One region of the Rhizobium sp. P44RR-XXIV genome, then DNA from elsewhere that is predicted to be linked to it. Evidence: riboswitches for the same ligand, from Rfam matches in the RefSeq annotation. Region 1 holds a riboswitch; each other region holds the start of a gene.
The links. A riboswitch is a leader RNA that binds a small molecule or an ion and turns the genes downstream of it on or off. The one in region 1 is predicted to bind thiamine pyrophosphate.

Region 2: another riboswitch for thiamine pyrophosphate. It lies ahead of thiM (hydroxyethylthiazole kinase); the one in region 1 lies ahead of thiB (thiamine ABC transporter substrate binding subunit).
Region 3: another riboswitch for thiamine pyrophosphate. It lies ahead of thiC (phosphomethylpyrimidine synthase ThiC); the one in region 1 lies ahead of thiB (thiamine ABC transporter substrate binding subunit).

The regions. Positions count from the first base shown of each region.
Region 1 covers NZ_MPVZ02000023.1:8,292-15,827, reverse strand. The annotation lists gene BSK43_RS02890 (ATP-binding cassette domain-containing protein) at 1-75, opposite strand, end outside; gene thiP (thiamine/thiamine pyrophosphate ABC transporter permease ThiP) at 68-1,705, opposite strand; gene thiB (thiamine ABC transporter substrate binding subunit) at 1,716-2,744, opposite strand; TPP riboswitch at 2,794-2,910, opposite strand; gene BSK43_RS02875 (MDR family MFS transporter) at 2,981-4,516, opposite strand; gene BSK43_RS02870 (MarR family winged helix-turn-helix transcriptional regulator) at 4,683-5,210, shown strand; gene BSK43_RS02865 (thiamine diphosphokinase) at 5,284-5,937, shown strand; gene BSK43_RS02860 (ABC-F family ATP-binding cassette domain-containing protein) at 5,940-7,536, shown strand, end outside.
Region 2 covers NZ_MPVZ02000029.1:637,437-644,972, forward strand. The annotation lists gene BSK43_RS29010 (NUDIX domain-containing protein) at 49-465, shown strand; gene BSK43_RS29015 (undecaprenyl-diphosphate phosphatase) at 720-1,592, shown strand; gene BSK43_RS29020 (3-oxoacyl-ACP reductase) at 1,646-2,410, opposite strand; partial or broken gene thiD (bifunctional hydroxymethylpyrimidine kinase/phosphomethylpyrimidine kinase) at 2,512-3,227, opposite strand; gene thiE (thiamine phosphate synthase) at 3,224-3,859, opposite strand; partial or broken gene thiM (hydroxyethylthiazole kinase) at 3,856-4,658, opposite strand; TPP riboswitch at 4,705-4,801, opposite strand; gene BSK43_RS29040 (DUF1127 domain-containing protein) at 5,036-5,182, shown strand; gene yghU (glutathione-dependent disulfide-bond oxidoreductase) at 5,680-6,555, shown strand; gene BSK43_RS29050 (hypothetical protein) at 6,776-7,536, shown strand, end outside.
Region 3 covers NZ_MPVZ02000029.1:139,990-147,525, forward strand. The annotation lists partial or broken gene thiO (glycine oxidase ThiO) at 1-691, opposite strand, end outside; gene thiC (phosphomethylpyrimidine synthase ThiC) at 693-2,519, opposite strand; TPP riboswitch at 2,612-2,743, opposite strand; gene BSK43_RS26755 (hypothetical protein) at 2,897-3,640, opposite strand; gene BSK43_RS26760 (hypothetical protein) at 3,615-3,995, shown strand; gene BSK43_RS26765 (porin) at 4,252-5,346, shown strand; gene BSK43_RS26770 (TetR family transcriptional regulator) at 5,493-6,134, opposite strand; gene BSK43_RS35830 (hypothetical protein) at 6,666-6,836, opposite strand; gene BSK43_RS35835 (hypothetical protein) at 6,846-6,995, opposite strand; gene BSK43_RS35840 (EF-hand domain-containing protein) at 6,994-7,458, shown strand.

The DNA.
Region 1 (7,536 bases):
ATCATGCGTGCCGAGGCGCAGTTCGACGCCGGTCATGGTGATGCTGCGTTCGATCATGTTGCCGCCGTCAGTCATTGTGCCTGCTTTCGCCGTCGCGGCTGCCCTGGCCCGCCGTGCCGGCGATGGTGAGGAGAAGGCATACCACCCCGAGGATCAGGGCGTATCCATCGGCATCGTTGGTGCGGTAGCTTCCGAGCTTGCTGTAGACGAGCCAGGGCAGGGTCATCAGGCTGCTGGAGCCGAAAAGAGCGACGGCGCCGAGATCGCCGAGCGACAGGGCCATGGCGAAGGAGAGCGCGGTGAAGAGCGGCTTGCGAAGGCCCGGCCAATCGATCAGGCGAAGGCGGGAGATACCATGAAGGCCGAGGCTTGCCGCCAGCCGTTCGGTGCGGCGGCGGTGGATGACATAGGCCGGCTCCAGCACGCGAATGACGAAGGGTAGCGCCATCAGCGCGTTGATGACGATGATGAGGGCGGCGGCGAAGCGGCTGGGGTCGCCGAATGGTCTGAGCGCCAGGAACCAGCCGGTTGCCAGCACGATCGGCGGGACAAGCAGGATGAGGGAAGAGCTTGCGCTCAACGCGATCGACAAGCCGCGCAGGCCGAGGTTCTTGCTGCGCTCCGCTGATATCACTGATCGGGCGCGAATGACCGCAAAGGAAATCAGGACGGCCAGAAGACCGGCGGCGAGTGCGATGAGGAGGCTTGTTATCGCCGCCTGCAGAAAGATCGGCTGGCCGGCGAGCTTCAGAAGGTTTGCCTCCAGGCCCGTCACGACGACGGAGGCGAGAGGCAGGCCGAGAAAGAGTGCCGCAGCCAACAGCAGAGCGGCATCGACCCAGCGAGCCGTCGGCGCTTGACCATCGATGCGCCGCAGGGCGCGGCCGCTCGTCAGTCCATGATCGTCAGGCGCGCGAAATAGTGTCATCGCACCTAAAACAATGAGGGTGATGGCGATCTGCAGCAGTGACAGCATCACGGCGCGGCCGGGATCGAAATCAAAGCGCAGGGCCTGGTAGATCGCCACTTCGAGTGTCGTTGCCGCGGGGCCACCGCCGAGGATCAGCACCAGCGTGAAGCTGGTGGCGCAGAGCATGAAGATCAGGCCGGCGATGCCGGGGATGAGACCGCGCAGGACCGGCCATTCGATGAAGCGGAAGATCGATGCCGGCCGCATGCCGAGCCCACCACCCACGAGCCAGTATTCCGCCGGAACGCGCTCCAGCCCGGCCAGCATTAGCCGGCAGGCGAGCGGCATATTGAAGAAGACATGTGCCAGCAGAATGCCGGCAAGGCCGTAGATGCTGACAGGCTGCGACAGGCCGAGGGCTGACAGCGTCTGATTGAGCAATCCTTGGCGTCCCCATATGCCGAGCAGGCCGAGTGCACCGATCAGGACGGGCAGGCCCATAGGCACGGCCATCAGCCGGATCAGCCACAGCCGGCCCGGAAAGCGCGGTTGGCGCGCCAGGGCGCGGGCGACGGGGATGGCAAGGAGAATGGAGAGCAACGTCGACAAGGCCGCTTGCAGCAGGGTGAAGCGAAGCACCCGCAGCAGATAGGGATCGGTAAGCGTGGTGTCGCCGCCGGACTCGATGCCGGCGGCAAGAAGGATGACGACGGCGATCGCGACGAAAATGGCGATGCCGGCGAGGCTGAATGCCCCGCCGGAAATGGCGCGTTTTCTTTCGGATGCGGTCAGCATGGGTGAGAGATCAGTTGGTGCTGGTGGCGGTCAACCACTCGTCGATCCAGGCCTTGCGGTTCTTCTCGACGACGTCCGGGCTCATCAGGAAGGTCTTCGTCGGCACCACCAGCTTGCCGAAGGCGTCCGGCAGCGGCGTGGAGGTGGCGGCGGCCGGCATCATCCAGTTGCTGGTGGGGATGATGTCCTGGAAGCCTGTGGAGACCATGAACTTCAGGAAGTCGCGGGCGAGGTCCTTGTTCGGAGACGCTTTGACGAGGCCGGCGACTTCGATCTGGATGTAATGCCCCTCGGAGAAGGCGGCCGCCTGATAGCGTTCCGTCTTGTCCTCGATCATGTGATAGGCCGGCGAGGTCGTGTAGGACAGCACCATCGGCGCTTCGCCCTTGGTGAAGAGGTCATAGGCTTCCGACCAGCCGGGCGTGACGGTCAGGATACGGCCCTTGAGCTTGGTCCATGCGTCGGCTGATTTATCACCGTAGATCGATTTGACCCAGAGCAGCAGGCCGAGGCCCGGCGTCGAGGTGCGCGGATCTTCGATGACGATCTTCTGCGAGGGGTCGCCCTCGACGAGATCCTTCATGCTCTTTGGCGGGTTCTTGACGGTCTGGGTGTCGTAGATGACGGCGAAATGGCCGTAATCATAGGGCACGAAGACATCATCCTTGAAATCGCCGGGAACCTTGAGGGCCGATGTATCGACGCCGCTGGTGTCGAAAAGGCCAGTATCCTTGGCTTCGTCGACCAGGTTGGTGTCGAGGCCAAGAACCACATCGGCCTTGGTGCCGGCGCCTTCGAGCTTCAGGCGGGAGAGCAGCGCCACGCCATCAGTGACGCTGACGTAATTGACGGTGCAGCCGCATGTCTTTTCGAAAGCGGCCTTGACCTTGGGGCCTGGACCCCAATCGGCGGTGAAGCTTTCATAGGTGTAGATGGTCAGCGTCTTGTCGGCCGCTGCGGCGGGCTGCGTGGAAAGAAATGCTGCGCCGGCGGCAAGGGCCAGGCCGGTGAACAGTGACAATAGTGAACGGTCGAGCATCAGAGCGCCTCCTTTTGGTTTCGTCTTCAAGGGGAAAAGGGCGCTATGATTTCGTCACGCGTCTAATCCCTCCGCCGGTGTTAGCCGGATCAGGTTCCGCGGGTTGGCTGGTGAAAGCCTCTCAGCCAGATGTCCGAAAGGACATAAGGCACCCCGTTAGAGCGTCGGCAGATTTAGCCTTGTGACGAAGGGATGACAAGGGGAATGATTCCCCTGTCGATTGCAGGCTGCGCGACCTATTCGGCAGCTTCGGCGCTGACAGTGCTTTCGAATTTCTTTGTCGTGCCGGGCAGTTGCACGTTTTTCAATGTCAGCGATGTCAGAAGACCGAGCAGGCAAATGCCGGCGGCCGTCATGAACAGCGGGCTGAAGGCGCCTGCATAGGCATTGGCGACGGCCTCGCGCGTGGCTTCCGGCAAGGCCGCCATCATCTTCGGCGTCAGTTCCTCGATGTCGGAAACACCTGCGATCGAGACACCGACACTGCCGAGCTTGGCCGCTATGATGGCGCCGTAGATGGAGATGGCGATCGAGGCGCCGCCCATGCGCGACAGCGTGACGGCGCCGGTGGCGGCGCCGATGTCGCGGGCACCGGCAGCGTTCTGTACCCCGATGACGGGCACCTGCTGCGCAAGGCCGATGCCGATGCCGTGCAGCAGCATCAGGCCGCCGATGAGGGCGATGGGGGTGCCGGCATGGACGAAGGCCAGCGAAGCGAATGCAATGGTGCTGCAGGCGGCGCTAGCAACCGCGAAGGGCTTGTAGCGACCTCTTGCCGCGATCAACCGGCCGGCGGAAAGCGAGCCGCAGACGAGGCCGCCGGTCAGGAGGATGAACAGCAGGCCGGCCATCGAAGGCGACAGGCCCGTTGTCGTCTGCAGGAACAGTGCGAAATAGTTGACCATGCCGATAGCAACGGCACCGCTGGTGATCGAGATGATCAGAAGCAGACCGAATGTCGGATTGCGGAAGAGAGTCATCGGAACGATGGGCTCAGGCGCGCGGCGTTCGATGAAGACCCAGGTAATCGCGCAGATAACACCGAAGGCGATGATGCCGAGACATTGCGGCGACAGCAGCGATCCGAAGAGTTCGGTGCCGTCTGCGGCCAGCACGATGCTTGTGGTCGTCAGCGCAAGGACCAGCGCGCCGGCATAATCGATCTTTGGCCGGCGGCTCGGCTTGCGATAGGGCAGCATGGTGGCGAGACCAGCCAGCACGACGAAGCCGATCGGGACGTTGACGAGAAAGATCGAGCGCCAGCCGAACAGATCGCTCATCGTGCCGCCGAGAACGGGGCCGATGGCACCCGAAGCCATCAGTACGAGGCTTGAATAGCTCTGATAGCGGGCGCGTTTGCGCGGTTCGAACAGGTCGGCATTGACGGCGAAGATCGACACCATGATGCCGCCGCCGCCGAAGCCCTGCAACACACGGGCGGCGATCAACGTGTTCATCGACACGGCAAGGCCACAGACGGCGGAGCCCACGGTGAAGATCGCAATCGCCGTCATCATCACATATTTGCGGCCGAAGAGGTCGCCGAGCTTGCCGTAGACAGGCATGACGGCCGAAAGCGAGAGAAGATAGGCCGAGCCGATCCAGCCGAAGCGCTCGAGATGCCCGAACTCGCCGACGATGGTGGGCAGTGCCGTCGATACGATCTGGTTATCCAGCGTTGCCATGAACATGGCAGTCATCAGAAACAGGAAAAGGATAAGCCGCCGCCTGGGATCCGTCACGAGCGGCGCGAATGTTGTCTGCATGTCCATGGAACAGGGTATCCGAGCTTGTCCGAAACGCTGCGCAGCCGAACGAATGCGCGGGTCGCCCCGGTTTCATATGGGAAACATATGTGCTATTAGCATATAATTGTCAATGACAGGTGAATGCTGTTTGCATGTTTTATTTCCTTTCCGCCTCTGATATGGTGGAAAGATGACATCTGCGACGAATACACGTGAAGTTGAAGCCCCGCCGCTGACCGAAGACGAGGATCTCCTGCTGATCGGTCAGGCGATGACGCGCATGCGCCTGCTGACCGGCCGCCGCATGATCGGCAGGCTCGCCATTCAGAACGTTGCCCCAGGGCTTGAGCTTTCGCATCTTGACGTTCTCGACGTCGTGAGACGTGCCGAAGCCACGGGCGAGGTGACGGTCGGCACGATCGCCGAAGTGTTGCGCATTGATCCGTCGCGGGCGAGCCGCATCGTTGCCGACATGGTGGCGCGCGGCGTGTTGCGGCGAAAGGCATCCCAGGCCGATGCGCGGCGCATCGTCGTGGTGCTCACCGCGCTCGGGCAGCGGTTGTTGTCGGAAATCCAGGCACAAAAATACTCCATCATCGGCAGCATCTTTGCCGATTGGTCTCCTGAGGACATCGCGAGTTTCTCGCTGTTGTTCGACCGTTATGTCACGGGCTATGAAAGCGTTATCCAGACCCGGCTCACGGAAACCGCCGACTGAGCGGCCCGCATGGGCGGTTCTTGCGGCCGTCGCTCTTCCCTAAGGATATGACTTTGCGCTATGGGCTTGGCGCATGAGCCAGTCCACCACCTTCACCATCCTGCTCGGCGGCGAGCTTCGCCTGACGGACCGATTGCGCGCTGCCGTTTCCGGCAGCCGTTTCATCGCGGCCGATGGCGGCATGCGCCATGCCTTGGCGCTCGGTGTCGAACCGGAACTGTGGGTGGGTGATTTCGACTCGACGCCTGCCGATCTTCTTGCGGCTTTTCCCGGCGTGCCGAAGCAGCCCTATCCGGCCGCCAAGGCTGCAACCGATGGCGAGATTGCCGTATCTGAGGCGATCGATCGCGGCGCCGTCAGGCTGATCCTGGCAGGCGCGATGGGCGGCGAGCGCTCGGATCATGCCATCCAGCATCTGCTCTACGGCGTTCGCCTTGCCGAACAGGGCCTTGATGTGCTGCTGACCTCCGGTGATGAGGAAGCGGTTCCGCTTCTTCCCGGGCAGATGGAAATCGCGCTGCCACAAGGCTCGCTGTTTTCGGTGCTCGGCTTCAGCGACCTGACGGGCCTTTTCATCGAGAATGCCCGTTATCCCTTGCGCGACTTCCACCTGCCATTCGGCGCGTCGCGCACCATTTCCAATGTGGCGGAAGGTGCTGTGCGCTTTTCGCTCGGCAGCGGCAGGGCGATCGTTCTTGCCCGCCCTTATGATCTTACCGGAGTCTGATCTTGGCCCCTCCTATTCTGAAACTCGACGATATCTTCCTGAGCTTTGGCGGCGCGCCCCTTCTGGCCGGCGCCGGGCTGCAGGTGGAGCCGGGTGACAAGATCTGCCTGGTTGGCCGCAATGGTTCCGGCAAGTCGACGCTGCTGAAAATCGCCGCCGGCATGGTCGAAGCGCAGTCGGGCGAGGTATTCCGCCATCCGTCGTCGACCGTGCGCTATCTCGAACAGGCGCCGGATTTCGCCGGTTACAAGACCGTGGCCGCCTATGCGGAAGCCGGTCTCGGGCCGGGCGATGATCCCTATCGTGTCACGTATCTGCTCTCGCATCTCGGCCTGACCGGCGAGGAAGATCCGAACAATCTTTCGGGCGGCGAGGCCCGCCGCGCGGCTCTGGCCCGCGTTCTGGCGCCGGAGCCGGATATCCTGCTGCTCGACGAACCGACGAACCATCTGGACCTGCCGACCATCGAATGGCTGGAAGGCGAATTGCAGAAGAGCCGCAGCGCTCTCGTGCTGATCTCGCACGACCGTCGCTTCCTCGAAAAGGTTTCGACCGCCACGGTCTGGCTTGACCGCGGCACCTCGCGCCGGCTGGACCGGGGCTTTGCCCATTTCGAGGCATGGCGCGACCAGGTGCTGGAAGCCGAGGAGCTGGAACAGCACAAGCTCGGCAAGCAGATCGAGCGAGAAGAACATTGGTTGCGCTACGGCGTGACAGCGCGGCGCAAGCGCAACATGCGCCGCCTTGGCGAATTGCAGGACATGCGCTCGCGCCATCGCGGCCATAGAGGCGCTCTCGGCACCGTGCAGGCGGCTGCGTCCGATGCACAGGAAAGCGGCAAGCTGGTGATCGAGGCAGACAAGATCACCAAGACCTATGGCGACAGGGTGATCGTCTCGCCGTTTTCGATCCGCGTCCATCGCGGCGATTGCATCGGCCTCGTCGGCCCGAACGGTGCCGGCAAGACGACGCTTCTGAAGATGCTGACCGGGCAGCTGGAACCCGATAGCGGCACGGTGAAGCTCGGCACCAATCTGGAGATCGCAACGCTCGATCAGAAGCGCGAGGAGCTTGATCCGGAGGATACGCTTGCCAATTACCTCACCGACGGTCGCGGCGAAAACCTGCTGGTTAATGGCGAGCAGCGGCATGTGACGGGCTACATGAAGGAATTCCTGTTCCAGCCGGAACAGGCCCGCACGCCGATCAGGAACCTCTCCGGCGGCGAGCGCGCCCGGTTGATGCTGGCGCGCATCCTGTCGCGGCCGACGAACCTGCTCATTCTCGACGAACCGACGAACGATCTTGACATCGAGACGCTCGACCTTTTGCAGGAAATCGTTGCCGGCTTTTCCGGCACTGTCATTCTCGTCAGCCACGACCGTGACTTTCTCGACCGCACAGTGACCTCGACGATCGCGCCTGCCAATCCGGAAGAGCCTGATGGCCGCTGGATCGAATATGCAGGCGGCTATTCCGACATGCTGACCCAGCGCAAGGGCGCGATGGAAGAACGCAAACGCGCGGAAAAGGCTGCGGAAAAGCCGAAGGCCGCCGAGGCCGGGGCATCCGCCGCCGATGCTTCGAAGGGCAAGGCTA
Region 2 (7,536 bases), on a different contig from region 1:
GCGGCGTAAGCATTATCGACATGATCTCGACGGGACGGAGAAACGGAGATGCCTGACCTTGCGCTCGGCGCCCTGACCCGAAACGGAACTGTTCTGCTCGCAAGGCGAGGTCCCAGGCGCAAGGTGCATCAAAATTGCTGGAGCCTTCCGGGTGGCCACATTGAGGATGGCGAAGGCGCTGAAACCGCCATGTGCCGAGAACTGATTGAAGAAATAGACGTGACGCCAGAGCACTGGCAGCTTCTCGGGAGATTTGTTTCAAAGGGCCTATCCGAGACATCCGCCACTTTCCATGTTTATCATGTGGATAGATGGCACGGAGCCCCAAGTCTCATCGGTGATGAACATATAGAGCTCAGATGGTTTTCTGCTGCCGCGATAGCGTGCGAAACCGGGTTGGCGCCGACTGAGCTTGGCGAAATGCTTCGCAATCTGCTCGCGAGTCAGACAGCAGCGGCTGGTTAGGCTCCGTAGCAATTATAGCGTCAGGCCGGCTCAAAGACCCCTGAGTCTCGGATTCCATCGGCCGTTCGAAAATAAAGCCGGTAATTTCAGATAGAGTTCAGCCTTCCCACCTATCCTCCGCCTCGATTCTTGGTGCGGGATCGGTAACGCATTCGACATGTGCGGCCGCTAACGTGCCAAAAATTGTTTCGCAGCAAGGTTCATCGCGCCATTCCGGCGCTAAGCCCCCACTTAAGAACTGAGGATATCGAAACGTGGCTGATGTTTGTACACAGGGCGTAGACACGGGCTTTGTCGCCCTGGGCTATGCCAAAATTGCTTTTCTGGGTGTCGTGCAGGGATTGACGGAGCTCCTGCCGATTTCGTCCACCGCCCATATGCGCCTGGTGCCGGCCCTGCTCGGCTGGCAGGATCCTGGTTCGGCGTTTTCGGCGACTATGCAGCTCGCCGCGCTGGCGGCGATTGTCTCTTATTTCTGGAGCGACGTCCGCTTTGTCACCTTCGGGTCGCTCGACGCCGTAAGAAGCAGGAATTGGCGTTCACCCGCAATAAGGCTTGCGGTTGCCATTATCATCGCCACGATCCCGATCGTGATCGCAGGCCTGCTGCTGTCGTCTTCGCTGAATGCCTGCGGCACGTCGTTTCGCAGCCTGTGGGTTATCGGCATTGCCTGCCTTGTGATGGGCATTCTTCTGGCTGTTGCCGAACTCTACAGCCGCCACAGGAAGAACATCGAAGAGATGACCCTGGTCGATGCCCTGTTTGTCGGCATCACCCAGGTCGGCGCGCTTATACCGGGCGTATCGCGCTCGGGCTCGACTTTGACCGGCGCGCTTTTCCTTGGCCTGCAACGTGATGAGGCTGCGCGGTTTTCGTTCCTGCTCGGGCTTCCGGCTATCGCGCTTGCCGGCTTGAAGGAGCTGTTCGAGCTCTACAAGGCCCATATTCCGATGGAGGCATGGTCTGTCCTGCTCGTCGGCCTCATTGTCGGCAGCATATCGTCCTTCGTGACCATCTGGGGCCTGATGCGCTTCCTGGAGCGCTTCTCCACCTGGCCTTTCGTGATCTACCGCGTCGTACTGGGTGTCGTCATCCTCTTCGGCGTGCTGACCATGGGCTGGGCCTGATCGTCCATCCAGAGATGGAGGCGGCGACCATGGGTCGTCGCCTCCTATTGCGATCAGCCGAACACCAATCCGCCATCGACGATCAGATTCTGTCCGGTCACGGCGCGTGCCCAAGGGCTTGCGAAGAAGAGAATTGCGTCGGCAGCTTCTTCCGGCGTGGTGACACGACGCAGTGGCGTATTGGCTGCGATGATGTCGAAGACGGCCTCAGGTGTGGCGCTGCTGGCATCTGTGGTCCGGAGCAGGCCGCCGGAAACCATGTTGACGGTAATTCCAAGCGGCCCGAGTTCCGCGGCAGCCGTACGGGTCAATGACAGGAGCGCTGCCTTGGCCGCCGTATAGTCGTGATAGGGTACGACCGGATTCTGGAAAAGGTTGGTGCCGATCGTGACGATGCGGCCAAATCCCGCTGCTGCCATGCCCGGCCGCGCCGCCTGAATGAGGTTGAGCGCGCCCTGCAGGGCCGTCTCAAGCTGCTTTGCCATCTCAGCCCAGCTCAAGGCGTCCAGCTTCGAACGCGCGTCGCCGTTGAAGCTGAAATCAGCCAGTGCATTGTGAACGACTGTCGTCGGTGCTCCGAGATGGGCTGTTACGTCGGCAACAAGCCGCTCCGTTTCGGTAAGGCTGCGCATATCGGCCTGGAATGCACTCGCGCGATCGCCAAGCTCTGCCACCAGTGCTTCCGCTTGCTCGCGGCTTGCACGGTAGTTGATCGCGACTTTCGCGCCTTCGCGGGCAAAGGCCGCAGCGATGGCGGCGCCGAGACCGCGCCCGGCGCCGGAGACGATGACGACTTGGTCCTTGATTGGCAGGCTCATTTTTCAACTCCTTCATTGTTTGCCCATAGCGCGTGGAAATGCTGCACGGGCCCGTGGCCGCTGCCGACTGAAAGCTGGTCGGCGGCGGCCACTGCGTTTGCGAGATAGTCTTTGGCAGAAGCGACGGTTTGCGGCAGCGGCAAGCCCTTGGCGATTTCGGCTGCAATGGCGCTGGAAAGCGTGCAGCCAGTTCCATGGGTGTTTTTTGTCGGCAACCGATCGGCCTCGAACCAGGTGAGGGCGCCGGCGCTTGTCAGCACGTCGGGGCTCTCACGACCTTCAAGGTGGCCGCCTTTCACCAGAACGGCGGCGGGCCGAGCTTGGCCAGGGCAAGCGCCTGACGCGCCATGTCTTCGCGGCTCTTTGCCTCGGCTTCATGCAGCAAGGCCGCCGCTTCCGGCAGGTTCGGCGTCACCACCGTTGCCAGCGGCAACAGACGTCGGGTGAGCACATCGACGGCGTCCGCAGCAAGAAGGGCCGCACCGCCCTTGGCGATCATCACCGGGTCGAGGACGATGGGAACGTCGCGATGCCGCGCCAGACTATCGGCGACAGCTTCGGCGATCGCCGCATTGGCGATCATGCCGATCTTAACGGCATCGACGCGTATGTCGGCGAAGATCGCGGCGATCTGATCAGCAACGAATTGCGGCGGTACGGGATGGACGCCGGTAACGCCCTGCGTGTTCTGGGCCGTCAATGCTGTGAGAACGGCCATGCCGTAGACGCCGCGCGCCGAGAAGGCCTTCAGATCGGCCTGAATACCCGCTCCGCCGGAGGGGTCGGAGCCGGCGATGGACAGAACGTTGCGGATCATTTGCGCGCCTCCTTGATAGCTTCGGCGATTAGGGCTGTCGCGGCCTCTGGGTCGGATTTGCCGCAGATCGCCGAGACGACGGCCAGTCCGTCTGCACCGGCCGCGAGGGCATCGGCAGCGTGCTCAGCTTTCAGCCCGCCGATGGCGACCGTCGGAACCGGGCAAAGCTGGATGATGCGGGCAAGGCCGTCAAAGCCGATCGGGTGCTTGTGGTCGGGTTTGGTCGGTGTCGCAAAGACTGGGCCGACACCGACATAGTCGACGACATCAGCATCGATGGCCGAGGCGAGAGCTTCCGTCTCCACCGAGAGGCCGAGAATCATCTCCGGCCCGACCCGGCGGCGGGCCTCGCTGGCATCCAGATCTTCCTGGCCGATATGCAGGCCATCGGCACCAATGGCGATGGCGGCCTCGACATCATCATTGATGATAAGAAGAGCATTGCTGCCGGCCAGCGCTTGCTTGAGGGCAAGGCCGGTCTCGATCATGACTGCGGTCGAAGCATGCTTGTCGCGCAATTGCACGATGGTAGCGCCGCCAGCGACTGCGGCACGCGCAGTTTCGACCATGCCGATATCGGCGCAGAGTACGGGGTCGAGAACCAGATAGAGTGAGAGATCGAAGTTCTTCATGCCGTCAAAATCCTGGCTTTGGCAGAAAGCGTTTCCACATCGAGGGCGGTCAGCGCATCGAGGAAGCGCCAGGAAAAGGAGCCGGGGCCATCGGCCGCCGCTCCTGCCTGCTCTCCGGCAACCGCAAAGACGGCAAGCGCCGCCACCGTTGCGTCGAAAGGATTGTCGGGCGTGGCCGCCGCGAAAGCCCCGACAAGGCAGGTCAGCGAGCAGCCGAGTGCGGTGACCTGCGGCATGAGTGGCGATCCGCCTTCTACGCGCCGCGCCTTCTGTCCGTCAGTGACGAAATCGGTGACGCCGGTTACGGCAACCACGCAGCCGTGCGTTTGAGCGAGTTGTCTTGCCGCATCCTCGGCCAGTTCAACGGGATCGCGGCTATCGACGCCTTGGCCGCGGCTGGCGCCACCGGCAAGCGCGATGATTTCCGAGGCATTGCCACGGATGATCGTCGGCTGCAGCTCCAGTAATTGCGCAACCGCCTTGCGCCGGAACGAGGTTGCGTAGTGCGCAACCGGATCGAGGACCCATGCTTGCCGACCTTTCCCGCCGATTGCGCGGCTGAAAGCATGCCGGCGAGCCATCCCGCCGACAAGGTACCGATGTTGATGGTCAGCGCACCGGAAATTGCGGCAAATTCGGCCGCCTCTTCCTCTGCGTGAACCATGGCAGGCGACGCGCCGGCCGCGAGCATCACATTGGCGGCGATGTTCATTGCCACGAAATTGGTGATGCATTGCACCAGCGGCGGGTTCGCCCGCATGGCGCCGAGCAGAGTGGCGGGATTGGTATGGTCTTGCATATCGCCCTTTCAGGCGGGCGAGACGCGAGGGGCGGCATAGGAAACTGCAAAGCCCCGAGCGACTCCCTCCGCCAGCATGATCTGGTTCAGGTTCAAAGGGTGCTTCTCAGCCCGCTGAACAGCGGACGCCCCTGTCTCTCAATCCGCTTGTTTTCGCAGACAAAGGCGGCCCTGTCATCAGCAAATCGCAAACCAGGGCAGGCGGCGCCTCGATCGCACACCCAAACCCTCCGGCAATCCATGCATCAGTTGCATGGGTGCAGTGCCACCTTGGCGCTGCAAAAGGGCAGGGGTTTGCACTATATTTTTGTCATCGAAGCGAACGAAGCGCCAAGCACGGCAGCTCAGCTTCGAATACCCAAGGAAAGGGGATCATCATGAACGTAGCACGCTCTTTCAATAACTGGCGTAAGTACCGTCAGACGGTTGCCGAACTGGGTCGCATGTCCACTCGCGAACTGCATGACCTCGGTATCGATCGCGGCGAAATCCGCAATGTCGCCCGCGCAGCCATTGCCGGCTAATAGTCCGACGACTGAATTTAGAGCCGTATTTCCTGGCGCCTGCTTCCTCCCGAGCAGGCGCTTTTGTTTTGTCCGCAAGGCAGCCGCGCGCTGGGCCGTCTGCCGAAAAAATGCACGACCCCAGCCTTAAGCTTTTCGCATAGCGCATAACTGCCCTGCAAAGAAATGCCTATGAACTGAGCAAAAGACTGGTATCTTCTACTCATCGAAGCGATGCACCTCCTCCCGCATCCCTTCGCTCTGCAGACGCCCTACTCCTCCTCCCAAGGGTCGTCTGCGCGAACAGCGCCACTCCTCCTCCCGCGCGCTGTTCATTATTGCCGAAAGCCTGCCGCACCTCCTCCCGCGGCAGGCTTTTTTCGTTTTATCCGGCACCATCCCAAAAGCGGCTCGCGCTCCTCTCGCAAAAATGAATTGCCGCTACTATGTGCGACTGACGTAGCGCGCTACATCGATGATCACGCCCAATCTGATTCACTGAAAATGAGAGGATGCCCATGACCGGTTCTGCCGAATACACGCCCCCTAAAGTCTGGACCTGGAACAAGGCGAATGGCGGCCAGTTCGCCAATATCAACCGGCCGATCGCCGGGCCTACCCATGAAAAGGAACTGCCTGTGGGACGCCATCCCCTGCAGCTTTATTCGCTGGGCACGCCAAATGGTGTGAAGGTCACCATCATGCTTGAAGAACTGCTGGCGCTTGGCCATAGCGGCGCGGAGTATGACGCCTGGCTGATCAAGATCGGCGATGGCGACCAGTTCGGCAGCGGCTTTGTCGACGTCAATCCCAACTCCAAGATCCCGGCCTTGCTGGATCGCAGCGGCCCCAAGCCGATCCGCGTGTTCGAATCGGGATCGATCCTGACCTATCTCGCCGAAAAGTTCGGCGCTTTCCTGCCGACCGAGCAGCCGGCCCGCGCCGAATGCCTGTCCTGGCTGTTCTGGCAGATGGGCAGCGCGCCCTATCTCGGCGGTGGCTTCGGCCATTTCTTCGCCTATGCACCGACGAAGATAGAATATGCGATCGATCGTTTTGCCATGGAAGTGAAGCGCGAACTCGACGTGCTCGACCGTCGTCTGGCTGAGAGCGAATATATAGCTGGCAGCGAATACACGATCGCCGATATCGCAATCTGGCCCTGGTACGGCGGTCTCGCCAAGGGCTGGCAATATGGCGCGGCCGAATTCCTGCAGGTGCAGGACTATAAGAACGTCCAGCGCTGGGCCGAGCAGATCTACGCACGACCGACCGTCAAGCGCGGTCGCATGGTCAACCGTATGTCGGGCGACCCGTCTGAGCAATTGCGTGAGCGTCACGATGCCAGCGATTTCGATACGAAGACGCAGGACAAGATCGTGCCCGCCGGCTGACATTCGGATTTCGCTCCCGATCCTGATGAACTCGCGGCCCAAAGCCGCGAGTTTTTTGTTGCATCTGTCGTTGAACGGCAAGGCCTGCGGTCGCCAAGTCAGCCTCGCTCCATCTTGATTGGCCTAATGTGCGGTTGCTGGCAGCTTTCTGCTGGCCGAATAGAACGCGGAACATTCATGCAAGGCGTTCCGAACCACGATGCCAGAGGAATACTTCTCCATGCCGCAGATCGTTGACCACCGTGCCCGGGACAGGAATGTGGCTGCAGGCGCGCCGGTGCAACTGTTGGAGACGGAGGCGGCGACTCTTCTGAGATGCCTGATCTCGGGTGGCGACGAGAGACTGGATTGCGACGAAACCACAGGCCTCAACATGTATGGCCATGGTCCGTCACCCCGCCCGCGCGATCTGGCCTTCGGCTCGTCGACAGCTTCGACCATTTCCGCGGCGGCGTTTTCCGCCGTAAGCGCCTATTATTCCGAGTTGCAGCACGAGATGGAAAGCGGTTCGTCTGCCGAAATCTACGAGCGTGAGATCGGACAGGTTCGTCATGATCTCCTGCGTCTGCTCGGCCTTAATCACTCGTCTGACCAGCCACGCGTCGATGCCATATTGGCGACGTCGGGCACGGACATCCACCTCTTTGCCGCAGCTCTCTTGGCGCGCGAAGACGATCAGCCTTTGATGACGATCACTTTGATGGGCAATGAGACCGGCAGCGGTGTGATGATGGCCGCGTCCGGGCGGCATTTCATGGCGCGCGTCAGCAGCGACCAAGCCGTCGCGAAGGGCGAAGAGCTGAGAGAGGGCGACGCTACGCGCAACGCCACCGTCGCCGTGCGCAACAAGGACGGCTCGCTGCGCACCGATCTCGAAGTCGAGGAAGAGTTGCGGGGTCTGATCGAGCTTGCCCGCGCAGCCGGCCTCAGATGCCTGCTCGTCGTGACTGATGTGTCCAAGACGAGCCTGTTGGCTCCAAG
Region 3 (7,536 bases), on a different contig from region 1:
ATCGTGGCACCGACCATGAAAAGGCCGTTGCGCGCGGCACGATATAGACGGGAAAGCGTGGATGCAGCAGGCGGATGGGCCGGGCGAGCGTTATTTCTTCGGCGCTTAGATAGAGCATTTCACCGCGCACCCCGCGCAGATCATGGGTTTGCCCGATACGAGCAGCCCCTGTGCAATCGGCGATCTCGGAGAAGCCGCTTTCGTCGATATCACCGCTGGCAAAGGCGACACCCTTCGCCAAAAGTCCCCCTTTCAGTCTGGTCAACGCCCGGCGCGGATCCAGATGGGCCTCCTCGGGAAAGAACAACCCATGCCTGAAGCGGCCCGCAAGAGCGGGCTCCAGGGCAGCGATTTCGCTTTCTTCGACCCGGCGATAGCCGCTCGTGCGGCCGGCGAATCGTTTCAGCTCCACCTGATCGCGTGTCGGCGCGACAACGAGAGTTCCGTTGCGCACGACTTCTCCCGGCAGCATCGTATCCCACCGGTCGGCGGCATCGATTCCGAGCGAGAGTACCGCCGCATCGGCGCTTTCCCGTTCGCACCATGGCGCCAGCATGCCGCCGGCGAGCCAGGAGGCGGCATTGCCGAACTCCGGACGCGGGTCGAAGACCGTGACTTCGGCGCCGCGGACATTCAGTTCATGTGCGAGAGTGAGGCCGGCAACGCCGGCCCCTTTGATCAGGACGCGCATCTCACTCGGCCGGATGAGCAAGGTTTTCGATGGGCATATAGAGATCCCCGCCCTCGCGATATTTTGCCGCCATCGCGTCCAAGCCCTCCTTCTGGGCCTCGGCGCGAATGTCGTGCGAAATCCGCATCGAGCAGAATTTCGGACCGCACATCGAGCAGAAATGCGCGACCTTGTGCGCTTCCTTCGGCAAGGTCTCGTCATGGAAGCTGCGGGCCGTATCGGGATCGAGCGAGAGGTTGAACTGATCTTCCCAGCGGAATTCGAATCGCGCCCGCGACAGGGCATCGTCACGCACCTGCGCGGCCGGATGTCCCTTGGCAAGATCGGCGGCATGGGCGGCGATCTTGTAGGTGATAACGCCGGTCTTGACGTCATTGCGATCGGGCAGGCCGAGATGTTCCTTCGGCGTGACATAGCAGAGCATCGCCGTGCCGAACCAGCCGATCATCGCAGCGCCTATGCCGGAGGTGATATGATCGTAACCCGGCGCGATATCGGTCGTCAGCGGCCCGAGCGTGTAGAAGGGGGCTTCGCCGCAAACCTTCAGCTGCTTGTCCATGTTTTCCTTGATCTTGTGCATCGGCACATGGCCGGGGCCTTCGATCATCACCTGGCAATCCTTGGCCCAGGCGATCTTGGTCAATTCGCCGAGGGTTTCCAGCTCGGCGAATTGCGCGGCGTCGTTGGCATCAGCGATCGAGCCGGGACGAAGGCCGTCGCCAAGCGAGAAGGAGACGTCGTAGGCGCGGCAGATGTCGCAGATCTCCTCGAAATGCTCGTAAAGGAAGCTCTCGCGGTGGTGATGGAGACACCACTTGGCCATGATCGAGCCGCCGCGCGAGACGATGCCGGTGACACGATTGACCGTTAGCGGGATGTAATGCAGCCGCACGCCGGCATGGATGGTGAAGTAGTCGACGCCCTGTTCGGCCTGTTCGATCAACGTGTCGCGATAGACCTCCCAGGTGAGGTCTTCGGCAATACCGCTGACCTTTTCCAGCGCCTGATAGAGCGGCACGGTGCCGATCGGCAGCGGCGAATTGCGGATGATCCATTCGCGGATGTTGTGGATGTTGCGGCCGGTTGAGAGGTCCATGACGGTATCGGCGCCCCAGCGGGCGGCCCAGACCATCTTCTCGACCTCTTCCGCCATCGACGACGTGACGGCGGAATTGCCGATATTGGCGTTGATCTTCACCAGAAAGTTCCGGCCGATGATCATCGGTTCGGCCTCGGGGTGGTTGATGTTGGCAGGGATGATCGCCCGACCGGCAGCGACTTCCTGGCGGACGAATTCCGGCGTCACATGGTCTGGAATATGGGCGCCGAAGCTCTCACCGTCGCGAATCAGGGCTTCGGCCTTTGCCTTGCGGCCGAGATTTTCGCGAATAGCGATGAATTCCATCTCTGGCGTGATGATGCCGGCCCGTGCATAGGCCAGCTGCGTGACGGCCTTACCACCCGTGGCACGCAATGGCTGGCGCTTGGCGGGAAATTCCGGCGTCAGCCGATCGGCGCTGACGAAGCCATTGTCTTCGGGGCGGATGTGGCGACCCTCATAGGCTTCGACATCGCCGCGGGCGAGCACCCAGTCGCGCCGCAGCTGCGCGAGGCCTTGCTCGATAAGGATATCTGCGCCTTCGATCGTATAGGGGCCGGAGGAATCATAGACAACGACAGGCGGCTCGCCCGCGGTCGGATGGACGCTGATCTCGCGCATCGGCACGCGGATATCGGGGTGGATCTCCCCCGGAATGTAGATTTTCCGCGATGCCGGCAGCGGCCCGGTGGTAACGGTGGGGGTGAGGTTTTTTGCGGCAATGGTCATGGTTTGAGGCTCCAAGTGGTTGTTGGAGACCCAGTCAATCAGCCGGAATGATGAAAAGACGCCGGCATGGATTCCACGCGTGAATCCGAAGCCATCGAGCGCTTGCACCGTCCCTACGCCAGTATGAACTGGATCAGGTTCAACGGGTCACTGCGCCACAATCGACAGAGTCGTATTGTCCAGCAGTATCTCAGCCCCTTGCCGGGACCCCCCTGGTGAATATCGAAAGGCTATGCTCTCTCTTCGGCTGCTGTCAACCCCGCAGCCATTGTTGCCCTCGCGACCTCTTTCGCCACTCACAACTCAAGAGTGCGCACGGCGACTTTTCAGCTACACGGCAGGCACAAAGCCGAGAGTGGTTGTAGTCTCGCGCCGGATCAGTAGCGGGGTGCGGTATTGCCGACGAAGCGATGAGGGCCGGTATGGTTCAGCTTGCTGGCCGTATCGAGCCAGATCTTGCCGCCCAAGGCGCGCCAGCGGCGGCAGAAGGCGAAATCCTCGCTGAGATATAGGCCGGTTTCTTCCTCGATCATGCATTCGAACAGCGCATATTGCGTACCCGGCGAGGCCTTCGTGCTCGGATAGGCATGGATGGCATTGTAGCGCAACCCTGGATAGGATTCGCTCATCTGCTCCAGGACCGCGCGTTTGATGAGAAGCATGCCGGTGCCGGCATAGACGGCGCTAACAAAATCACCATCACGCTCTGCGTTCTGGCCAACCAAGGGCGTGCCGACATAGTGAAGAGCGGCTGCAGCAAGCGACGAGCCATCCTGCGAATTGATGCGGGCGGCGGTCTCCCAATCGTAATCCTTGATCGGATACATGGCGGCAACGACGTCCTTGTCGGCATCCAGCAGGCGCATGACCTGATCGGGCTCGAAACTGATGTCCGCATCGACGAAGAGCAGATGAGTCGCCGCAGTATCGTTGAGGAAGGATGACACCAGCGTATTGCGGCTGCGGGTGATCAGCGCGTCATTGCCGAGCAGGGCGAGTGTCAGCTGAATGCCTGCCTGAGCGCCTCGCTGCATGAGCGAGAAGATGGATTGCATATAATCCTTGGTGACGAGACCGCCGAAACAGGGAGTCGCAATGAAGATCAGCCGATTCTCGGTCATTCGCAGTTGGTTCCTTTCCGGAAGTGCGATTCGCCAGAATCTAGGGAGATTCACTATTTCTGTGTGTACCGAATTGTTGAATTTTGTTTCTGAAAGTTTGCTGGATGTTGCTGGAGAGAGATTGTCGGCCGGCGTCGGCTCCAATGCCAATGGCTGTCAGTGGCCCATGGAATTTGAAGGCGCAGACCCGGTTTTGACGGCAAGGCCATCAGCCGGAGCCGCTATCTCGCTCCTTAAAGGCATGAATCGACGCGTTTCTGCCGTCAGCGGACGAAACTCCTGTGCCCTACTGAGCGCAGTTGCATTTAGGCAACAGAGATCAAGACTAACGCTTGAAGCGGTTTCACATAATTGACAAACATACGGGCTGTTTGTAAGTCAAATACAGGACATAAGTTGTCTTACGGTCGGGTAATCGGCCGGATCGGTAGAGGCATTTCAAGGCCTTGCTGTGGGGTCGATTATGAAGGTTCGGGGGGACTCAAGCCAACATTAGGTGCGTATTTTGCCGGGCTACCCGCTCGTGTTGAGGCCGAACCGATCTCTGAGTTGGTATTCCAGCTCAGTACTCGCTGCAGACAAGAAATGCATATTACAACCAGGAGTTTATAATGAACATCAAGAGCCTTCTTCTCGGCTCCGCTGCTGCGCTCGCTGCAGCTTCCGGTGCCCATGCAGCTGACGCTATCGTTGCTGCTGAGCCGGAGCCGTTGGAATACGTTCGCATCTGCGACGCATATGGTGCTGGCTACTTCTTCATCCCGGGTACCGAGACCTGCCTCAAAATCGGCGGACGTGTCCGTTCTGAAGGCGAATGGTACGACGCTTACAACCCGAACAGCAAGGTTGGCACGCTGTGGCACACCCGTGCTGAGCTGAGCCTCGACACCGCAACCGACACCGAATACGGCCCGCTGAAGACCAACACGGTTTTCCGTTGGGACTGGAACGATGGCGGCGCGACCTCCACGAAGCTGCTGTTTGCTAACATCAGCCTCGGCGGCTTCACCGTTGGTAAGCTTGACTCGCAGTACAACCTGTATGTCGGCTACGCTGGCGACGTCATCAACGACGACGTGATCTATGACGGCCCGTACGAACTCAACCAGTTGACCTACAACTACGACGCCGGCAACGGCTTCACGGCTATGGTCTCGCTCGAAGACTCGAACTCCAGCGGTTCGGACAAGTCTTCCTACGGCGCGAGCTGGTGGACGGACGACAAGACCAACCATTACGCTCCTGACGTTGTCGCCGGTCTCGGCTTCAAGTCTGGCGCATGGGGCGTCAAGGTCGTTGGCGGTTACGACTCGATCGTTGAAGAAGGCGCTGTCAAGGTTCGTGTAGACGCTGACTTCGGCGTATTCTCGGCCTTTTTGATGGGCGGTTACAACACCGACGGCAGCAAGCTCAACAAGTACGCCGGCACCAACCTCGATCGTTCGGCTTGCCCGGTTAACGATGCTTCGAAGTGCGGCTGGGGCGACTGGGCCGTCTGGGGCGGCGGTAGCGTTCCGATCAACGACAAGCTGAAGTGGAACCTGCAGCTCGCTTACACCGACTCCAAGATCTTCGCCGCTACGACGAACCTCACCTGGAACCCGGTTAAGAACCTGACGCTCCGTCCGGAAGTTTCCTACACCAACTTCGATTCTGTGAACCAGGATCAGTGGGCTGGTATCATGCGCTTCGAGCGCAGCTTCTAATCAAGAATTACCCGGCCTCGTGCCGGGTAAGAGAAGCCTGATGTTCCAATCCGTCAGGCTTCTTTCAGTGATCGGTTGACCTCCGATCAAAGAGAAAGGATCCGGCTTTCCCTCCGGATCCTTTTTATTTTGAGCCGCTTTTTATCTTAAGCCGCTGAAGTCGCCATTTCGCGCGCCTGGGCTGACGGGAACCAAGTCTTCAAGACCATTTTGATGAACATCTGCCCGCAGGGCACGAGCTGGAAATTGCCCCTGTCGAGGGTCCACTCCGTGATGAGGCCACCGATGACGGCGGTGAGCGACGAGGCGGCCGTATCCGGCGTCCAGGGTGCCGGCAACTTCGTCTTCGCATCCATCAAGGTGAATATACGCTCGAAGTTGTCGTGCATGTCCTGCCGGAAGGAGCTCGCGCGGCTTGTGGTTCCGTCGCAGAACGCCATATCGAGATGCATCATCACCTTCAGCATGCTGCGCTTGCGCGGATCGTGCTGAACATCCTCGAATATCGCGGCAATCGCGTCGGCAACGAGATCGAGCGGATTGGGCGGCAATTCCTTCGACATCCGCTCGGCCAATTCCTGAAACGGCTGCTGGGCTTCATCGCGTATCGCGAACATGAGGCCCTGCTTGTTCTTGAAATGCCAGTGAACCGCGCCGCGCGTAACTCCGGCGGATGCAGCTATCTCCTCGAGGCTGACATTCTCATAGCCCTTGTCGAGAAACAGAGCTTTTGCCGATTGCAAAATCTCGCTCCTCGTTTCTGCCGCCTCCTCCTTAGTCCGCCTCATTCCGCTCTCCACAGAAACAGATTCTCAAGCTGTGCCCCTTTTTATATTTTTGCTCCGTCTATGCGGCGTCAAAGCCGGGATCCCCATACCGGCTATATTCAGCAGCATAGCAGCGTTTAGATGTTTCCTCAAAATCGATAAAGGAAATCGCAACGCGATGTATTCGTCAAGCACCTATAAGCCACGCGCAAGTTTCCTCGTGCAATTTTCACGCGTTGGGAAGTGCAAAGTCGAAAATGTGCAGATGCCGATAGCGCCATGAGGGCGAAAGCTCGCTACGGACGATCGTAAATCCAGTCATCTCGGAGTGGTGCATTCACCATGACGGGTCGCGGCAGAGATTTGGTCTCCGGCGTTCGGCAGTTCCATCAGCTCATATCGATAATCGAAGTCATGGCTCCGCATCCGTGCGGTCGGGCATGACGGTCATGTGTTCAAGTCGCGTATGTGTAAACCATCCGAGTCCCTCTCAACGCTCGTATCCGGAGGCCCCATGACGAGCATTACCTCGGTCTTATCAAACAACTACTATCAGTATCCGACGTCTCGTTCGGCGACGTCATCGTCAGACGATTCTGCGTCCTCGATACTGTCCGGCACTTCGTCCGGCAGTTCTTCCACCACGAGTTCTTCGTCCTCGTCGGACGACCAGTCGCAGATCACCGCGGCAGAGCAGCTGATTGCCCAGCTGATGAACATCATCCTAAATCTTCAGGCGAACAGTGGTGGCGGCAGCAGCAGTAGCGGCGACAGCTCTGCATCGAGTTCCAGTGGTGATTCGGTCGATTCGACGTCCAGCACCCAGCAGTCCTCGGCAACCGCCACGCAGAGCAGCAAGCTGACTGACAGAATCAGCGCCATGGATACCAATGGCGATGGCAGTATCAGCGAGGCGGAATTCGTTGCCGCTCGGCCGTCCAATGTCAGCGAGGACCAGGCTCAGAAGCTGTTTGAAAGCTTCGACAAGGACGGTACTGGTTCGTTGACCGACTCGCAGCTGGCAAGCGCAATGCAGTCGGGTCATCACGTACATCATGGTGGACAATCGAACGATGACCAGCTCTCCAGCCTGTTTTCCTCGATGGATACAAACGGCGATGGCAGTGTAAGCGAAGCCGAATTCGTGGCGGCCCGTCCCTCCGATGTCAGTCAGGATCAGGCGACGACCCTGTTCAAGAGCCTGGATACGTCCGGTTCTGGGTCGTTGACGCAGAGCCAGTTCGAATCGGCGATGAAGGCGCAGCAGCCGCAGATGCCCGATTTCAACAATCTTTACGCCTTCAATGAACAGGATCAGACGACGAGCGATCTGCTCTCACTCTGACCGAAAAACCTTTCGCATCTGAACTTGCGAATGTGCCGGCAGCTTGGACGAGAGACGTTGGGGCCTCCACATCCAAGC